One region of the Marinomonas sp. BSi20584 genome, then DNA from elsewhere that is predicted to be linked to it. Evidence: predicted binding sites of a transcription regulator. Region 1 holds the regulator's gene; the other holds the start of a gene.
The links. Region 1 encodes LexA, which represses DNA repair genes until DNA is damaged. Its sites were predicted from a motif close to TACTGTNTANNTANACAGTA; they were not measured.

Region 2: a site for LexA is predicted at 1,815-1,834, ahead of uvrA (excinuclease ABC subunit UvrA). Genes of this name have one in related genera too.

What each region holds. Positions count from the first base shown of each region.
Region 1 is NZ_KZ454869.1:20,084-24,300, reverse strand. Features, by position in the region: gene dinG (ATP-dependent DNA helicase DinG) at 1-1,799, opposite strand, end outside; gene lexA (transcriptional repressor LexA) at 1,869-2,492, shown strand; gene TY87_RS01680 (hypothetical protein) at 2,588-2,854, opposite strand; gene TY87_RS01675 (DUF6586 family protein) at 2,857-3,327, opposite strand; gene topA (type I DNA topoisomerase) at 3,324-4,217, opposite strand, start outside.
Region 2 is NZ_KZ454891.1:51,846-56,062, reverse strand. Features, by position in the region: gene ssb (single-stranded DNA-binding protein) at 1-332, opposite strand, end outside; gene TY87_RS18500 (MFS transporter) at 372-1,730, opposite strand; gene uvrA (excinuclease ABC subunit UvrA) at 1,888-4,217, shown strand, end outside.

The DNA of each region.
Region 1 (4,217 bases):
CTGCCTTTCCCTTCATCAATGCGAGATTTATGCGAATCCAAAATAACGCGCTTAGATTGCTCACCTTGCATCAAAAGTATTTCTTGTAATCCTGCAGACACAGACTGAGCCACTTCCTCCATCTGACGACGGGAAGAAAACAACACTAAACTGCCCTTTTCTGTGTTCACATGCTTATCTAAATAAGCAACAATTTCGGCGGTATGTTGCTCAACTCTATTTGGCTCATGCTCCATATCTGGAACGACCAAAAGCCCATTTTCTTGGAAATTAAATGGGCTAATAACGCGCAAATACTCACTCTCACGAGGAACGCCTGATCGCATATTAAAACGATGAAATTGATTAAGCGCCGTTAACGTAGCTGATGTCACTACCGCACCGAAACATTTATCCCACAACTGCTGCTTTAATGTGTTTGCGGCAAGAATCGGAGAACCGCCCAGTTCAATATCTTGCTCCATCCCTTGACCAGATAAAACTAGCCAGCGTGCATTAGGCGGATAGTTTTGATCATCAACTGTAGAATACAAACGCCAAAGCCCAATACATTGCTCTAAGCGACCAAGAATGACACCTAAAATAGGCTGCCAAGTTTCTGCAGTTTCAGGTGTTACACCCATCCCTTCATTTTGTTTAGTCTTTTTACATTCGTCTTGGATGCTTTCAATGTTGTTAAACAACTTTTGATAAGACGTCTGTAAACTGTATGCCAGCTGGCGTAATTCATCTGGAATTTGGCCAAACTCGAAACGGTGCTGATTATTTTCTTGATCCAACCCCAAACCCTGAATATAAGGCGCTAACCCCTGCTGGGCATATTGGATAAAGTTCACAATACTTTGTATTTGCTGTGGGATTTTTAGTAGCAGCTGACCTGTTACACTGACATCGTCTGTTAACTCTTGCTTCAAGTTAACCAGATTTTTTTCTAATTGGCGTAACCAAGTAATACTTTGCTGCAAACGAACTTCATGACGAAAGTGCCCTATCGCTTTATCAGGAAGATGATGACCCTCATCAAAAACATAGATGGTTTCTTTTGGCGGGGTAAGAATCGCGCCACCACCCAATGACAAATCGGCCAATACCAAATCATGGTTGGCAACAATCACATCAGCCACTTCGATTTCAGCACGCGCTTTAAAAAACGGGCAGGCGGAATAATTAGCACAATTACGGTTAGTGCATTGCTGATGATCTGTGGTTAAGCGACGCCAATCTTGATCACGAACAATACCAGCCCAATTGTCTTTATCACCATCCCAGTCACCTTTTTGCAAAGCAGCATCCATCTCTTGATAAAGAACAGTATTAATATCATCGGAATGAAGGTGCTGCTCGAAAAGTCCAGCGAACATATCGTCCATTGCTTGCTCTTCTGAGCTCAAGAAGCCCTCAAGATTATTCAAGCACAAATAACGTCCTCGCCCTTTAGCAAGCGTGTACTTAAAAGTCAGCTCCGTATGTTCAAGCAAATCAGGCAACTCTTTATGCAAAATCTGCTCTTGAAGCGCAACCGTAGCAGTAGAAATAATTAATTTAAGACCACGAGCTTTCGCGATAGGAATAGCCGCAAGGCAATATGACAAAGTTTTACCCGTGCCTGTTCCTGCCTCAATTACGGCAACATGCTTTTCTTCAAGGCGCTCGCCTTCCGAGTCTTGTTTAATGTTACCCAAAGTTCGAGCGATCGCACCAATCATCTGGCGCTGTCCAGCCCTTGGTTTATGGGACTTCGCATCCAAAGATGCTCGGTATGCAAGTTGAATCTGTTTTTTTAGTTCGTCTGAAAGCATTTATATCATTGAGTATAGTTAGGAATGCTGTATATAATAACAGTAACTGTATAAACAACCAGATAACCTATGATTAAATTAACCAAAAGACAATCTGACGTACTAGAAACCATTCGCGAATTTATTAGTGAAACAGGTTTTCCACCAACCAGAGCAGAAATAGCACGCCGGCTTGGGTTTAAATCTCCTAACGCTGCTGAAGAGCACCTAAAAGCCTTGAGTAAAAAAGGTGCAATAGAGATGCTTTCTGGCGCGTCAAGGGGAATACGCTTAGTTGATCGTGCATCAAATGATGACCCCACAAACAACCTTGGCTTACCTGTCATAGGCAAAGTTGCTGCAGGTTACCCTATTTTAGCCCAAGAAAACATTGCTTCTCATGTAAACATCCCAGCAAATATGTTCTCCCCACAAGCCGATTATTTCTTATCTGTCTCAGGTACCAGCATGAAAGACATCGGAATAATGGAAGGCGACTTATTAGCAGTGCATAAAACAACTACTGTGCGTAACGGCCAAATTGTCGTTGCTCGCATTGGTGACGAAGTAACAGTTAAACGTTTCGAACAAAAAGGCAGTATTGTTCGACTTATTCCTGAGAACGAAGAGTTCAATGACATCATTGTCGACCTTGAAAGCGAAGAGTTCGCCATTGAAGGCTTATCAGTTGGTGTGATTCGCCAAGGACTTTAAGTAGCCGCTACCTCATCAACACCATACCAATAAAAAAGCGAAGCATATGCTTCGCTTTTTTATGTAAACCTACGCCTCACACCAACAACACAGACTTAATGCAGAATCTTAGGACGAAAATCTTCGTCATCAAGATATTCCGAATCTTCGTCAAAAAACGAATCATCTGAATAAACAAAATCAATTCCTGCATGGAACATGCATTTTGCCAATTCAAAATAACGATCCTTTAAATAAGATCGAGTATCATCTGATATCTGCAATGTTGCTAGTGGAACGGTTTCCTCACCATCTTCACTGGCTGGACGCAGCACAATATCGCCATTATCCAGCTCAACAATTTCTAGGTAGGATTCTTTCATATTCAATACTCTGATGACTCTTCTCTAAAACGTAACACCAATTCGACCAACTTGGCCAAATAAAAACTCACGGACGCGCCAGCGTCACTTCCACGGCCAATTAGACTATCACTTTGCACTACTGACGACATAGAGGTACGACATTCAAACTGAACCAAATATGCCTGGTTCAATTGAAAGCACCAAGAATCAGTACGTGACAACAAATCAGCGAGCTCCGCCAGCACAGGAACAACAATCTGCTTATCTTCTGACTCAGCTAATAGTTTAGCAACATCCAGAGATCCAGATAACGAATACGCTGCATTCACTTCTTTTAGCAGACCATTAAGAGCACTTCTTAACTGAAAAATAGCCGAGCTTTCCAGCCCGACCCTTAGCCACGCTTCATCACTATCTTGGCTCTGCTTAATAAAGCGTCTTGCCGTGTCTAGTTTTTGATTGGTTAAGCTAGCTAAACTGGCACCACTCATTTTTTCTTACCTTCCTCAATCACCCATTTAGAGCCGACATAAAATGCTTTCCAGCCTGTTGGCTTACCTTCCTCTTCCGTCATGACATATTGCTCTTTCGTCTTGCGGCTATATCGAATAATGGCTGGGCGACCTTCAGAATCTTTTTTAGGCGCTTTTGCAAAAAAGTGATATTTAGGATCTATTTGATCCATATATGGAAGCAATTCTTCAACCAATGGGGCACGAGTTTCACGCTTGCGTGGGAACTGACTTGCCGCCAAGAACAAGCCCGTTGCACCGTCACGAAGCACATAATGATCTTCTACTTTTTGACAAGCAAGATCTGGCATTGGCACTGGATCCATCTTTGGTGGCGCAGCTTCACCACTCTTCAATAACTTACGAGTGTTTTTGCATTCATCATTAGTACAGCCAAAGTATTTACCAAAACGACCGGTTTTAAGCTGCATCTCTGATCCGCACTTATCGCATTCAAGTGTCGGGCCATCATAGCCTTTAATTTTAAAGACTCCAGTTTCCACTTCGTAACCAGAACAAGCCGGATTGTTACCACAAACATGAAGCTTGCGATGCTCATCCATCAAATAACTGTCCATGGCCGATCCACAAATCTTGCAGCGATGCTTATTGATAAGCGCTTTAGATTCACCCTCTTCATCATCTACAGCAATGGCTTCGTCGCCACGAATAAGATTAATAGTCGCTTTGCAGCGCTCTTTGGGAGGCAAAGCATATCCAGAACAAGACATAAATACGCCTGTGCTGGCAGTACGGATCTGCATCGGGCGAGAACAAGTCGGACACTCAATATCGGTCGGTGTTGGCTCATTCAGCATCATACCGCCATCTGGCGACTCTGCCTTAGCTAACACCGAGCTAAAATCTTT
Region 2 (4,217 bases), on a different contig from region 1:
AATTGCATTTCGTTCGCTACGATTTCAGTCGTGTAGCGTTTGATGCCGTCTTTTTCCCACTCACGAGTACGCAATGAACCTTCTACGTAAACTTTAGAACCTTTCTTAATAAAATCGCCTGCGATTTGACCAAGACGGAAATTACCACGATCCATAAAAGCCACACGGTGCCATTCCGTACGCTCTTGCATTTGACCAGTTTGCTTGTCGCGCCAGCTTTCTGTTGTCGCTAAGTTAACGTTTGCAACCGCTGCACCAGATGGCATGAAACGCACTTCGGCATCGTTGCCTGCGTTACCAATCAAAATTACTTTGTTTATTCCACGTGCCATGACGTTCTTCTCCAACTAAAAGATAGAATAGTGTTTTACTTAAAGACGCACTTGCGGTGCCAGACGCACCAGAGCATCTTTGTCTAATATTTTTTTATCGACTTTCAGATAAGCGGTTTGCTCATCTTTAAAAATTTGCATACCTTCCACTCCTTGGATTTCTGCAAGTTGATCCGCCAACTTCGTTACTTCTTCATCTGTCATATTGGGCAGGCTAAACGCCAGACTACTTAACTGACGAGGTGCAGGCTGGATGGCACAAACAAGTGACCAAGCCAAAAACACCACGCCGACAACCCAAAAGACGCCACTGCTTGAATGATGCTGGAGCAGCCAACCGCCACCAACGCCACCCAAAAATGATCCCATAAATTGATGGGTAGAAAACACGCCCATCGCTGTGCCGCGATAACCAACTGGCGCTAACTTGCTAATAAGAGATGGCAACACAGCTTCCAGTGAGTTAAAGCCTACAAAATAAGCCCATAACAGCACCCCAAACACCCAAAGGTAAGGAGCCCATTGCAGCAATATCGAGCTTAAACCCAACAAAATCATCACGGCGATTAACACGCCTTTTGTCTTACCTTTTGATTCGGCAATAATCACCAATGGTAACATACCTGCGAAGGCAAAACCCATGATGGCTAAGTATAGCCAGCTATGTTGTGACAAGGGTAAATCAAACTGCTGAATCAACAAATTCGGCACGGTAACAAACAAAGCAGTTAGGCTCGCGTGCAACAACAAAACACTCACATTCAAGAACCGCAGTCTTGAATCTTTTAAGACCAAGCCTAACGCCAAAAGACTCGGTGTCGTATCGCGCCGAAAAGTGTGCTGGACGATATTCGGCACAGCAAAAATGATCAAGACTATTCCCAGTAAAGATAGCGCAAAGGATAGATAAAACAGACCTGAAAGCCCGACTAAGGCAAAAATCCAAGGCCCTAATACCAAAGACAGCATAAACGAGGCACCAATACTAATACCAACAATCGCCATGGCTTTAGTTCGATTTTGCTCTCTAGTTACATCACTCAATAGCGCCATCAAGGTACTGGCAATAGCACCAGCGCCCTGAACCGCGCGCCCAACAATCAATGTATTGATATCGCTCGCATTGGCACAGATCAAACTACCTACAGCAAACAATAGCAGCCCAATAACAATGACGCGTTTACGGCCAATTTTATCTGACCACATGCCCATCGGAATCTGTAAGCTCGCCTGAGTCAGACCATAAATACCGATAGCAGTACCAATCAACGCGGCGTCCGCTCCGGTCAACCCATCAGCGGCCACGCTGATGACAGGCATAATAAGGAATAAGCCTAACATTCTAAATAAATAGATCAGCGCTAAAGCAAGAACTGAACGACGTTCGAGTAGATCCATAAGGAGGTTTCAACCGTTTAACTTAGCTGGTTAAGAAAAAGATTGTCAATTTTACAAAAAATACCGTTGAAGCTCCATTTCAACTACTGTAAAAATAGACAGTTATTTAATTTACTGGCAGATTTCTTTCTGTTGATCGACTTCACATTGGAGAATCATGGATACCATTACCATACGCGGGGCCCGCACACACAATCTAAAAAATGTGGACCTAGACATCCCAAGAAACAAACTTGTGGTGATTACTGGCCTATCCGGCTCAGGTAAATCCTCTCTCGCTTTTGATACTTTGTACGCCGAAGGACAACGACGCTATGTAGAATCCCTTTCGACATACGCTAGACAATTTTTGTCCATGATGGAAAAGCCAGACATAGACCACATTGAAGGCCTTTCTCCTGCTATCTCTATCGAGCAAAAATCAACCTCTCACAACCCACGATCAACAGTCGGTACAATAACAGAAATCTACGATTATCTACGATTGTTATTTGCCCGTGCAGGACAACCTCGCTGCCCAGATCATGGTGAGCCACTAGAGGCGCAAACCATATCACAAATGGTCGATAAAGTTATATCGCTACCAGAAGAAACTAAAATGATGCTGCTTGCACCGATCGTCAAGGATCGAAAAGGTGAGCACTTACATACCATCAGTGACTTACTTTCAAAAGGCTTTATTCGCGCGCGAATCGATGGCATCGTCGTCGACCTAGATGATGCTCCAGCATTAGAAAAAAACAAGAAGCACACAATCGAAGTGGTCATTGACCGTTTTAAAGTTCGTTCTGATCTACAGCTTCGCTTGGCAGAATCCTTTGAAACATGCCTTGGTTTATCCGACGGGATCGCCAAAGTCATCAATATGGATGACGAGCAAGAAGAGTACATTTTCTCAAGTAAATTCGCCTGTCCGGTTTGTGGTTACAGCTTAACGGAATTAGAGCCACGCCTTTTCTCCTTTAACAACCCAAATGGCGCTTGTCAGACATGTGACGGATTGGGCACTCATCAGATGTTTGATCCTGATCGAATCATTCAAGATGAAACTCTGACGCTTGCTGAAGGTGCAATCCGAGGCTGGGGTCGACGTAGTATTTTTTACTACCAGCAACTTAGTGCCTTGGCAAAACACTATGGCTTCGACATAGAATCAAAATATAAAGATATCCCTAGCGATTTCAAAAAACGCATCTTGCAAGGCTCAGGTAAAGACAAGATAGATTTCATCTACATCAATGAACGTGGCGATAAAATGACACGCTCTCATTCATTTGAAGGTGTCATCCCAAATTTACAACGTCGCTATCACGAAACAGAATCTGACAGCGTGCGTGATGACCTTTCACAGTACATCAGCATCCAACCTTGCCCAGACTGTCATGGCTCTCGACTCAATCGATCCGCTCGCAACGTCTTTATAGCTGAGCAAACATTGCCAGAAGTTGTGACCTATCCAATCGCTGAATGTTTGAAGTACTTTGAAACACTTGAACTTCCTGGGTCACGTGGAGAGATCGCCTCTAAAATTCTTAAAGAGATTCGTGACCGATTAACCTTCTTGGTAAACGTTGGCTTGGAATATCTGACACTCGACCGAAAAGCCGACTCGCTATCTGGAGGCGAGGCACAACGAATCCGACTTGCTAGTCAAATTGGTGCCGGTTTAGTAGGGGTTATGTATATCCTTGATGAGCCGTCTATTGGTTTGCATCAACGCGATAACGAAAGACTGATAGCAACACTGACCAGACTAAGAGACCTAGGCAATACTGTCATTGTCGTTGAACACGATGAAGACGCCATTCGTATCGCCGACTTTGTTGTCGACATTGGCCCTGGCGCCGGCATTCACGGTGGCGAAATTATCGCCAGCGGCACACCACAAGACATAATGGATTGCCCTGAATCCATTACAGGACAGTTTCTAACGGGCAAACGAAAAATTGAAATCCCAGCCATTCGCCATCAAGCCAAGGACAAACAATTCCTTAAGTTAATCGGCGCAACAGGCAACAATCTAAATACTGTTGACCTTAAGATCCCTGTCGGCGTAATGACTTGTATCACTGGCGTTTCTGGATCTGGTAAATCGACATTAATAAACGGTACTTTGTACCCACTTGCCGCTACAGCACTTAATGGCGCAACAACACTTAAAGCGGCACCCCATGAACGTATTGAAGGTTTAGATTTATTTGATAAGTGTGTGGATATCGATCAAAGCCCTATCGGTCGTACGCCAAGATCAAACCCTGCAACCTACACGGGTATTTTCACTCCGATGAGAGAGCTATTCTCAGCAACACAAGAATCTCGCTCACGAGGCTATAAACCAGGTCGATTCAGCTTTAACGTGAAAGGTGGACGCTGTGAAGCCTGCCAAGGTGATGGCGTAATCAAGGTAGAAATGCACTTTCTTCCAGATATCTACGTACCTTGTGATACCTGTAAAGGCAAACGCTACAATCGCGAGACGTTAGAGAT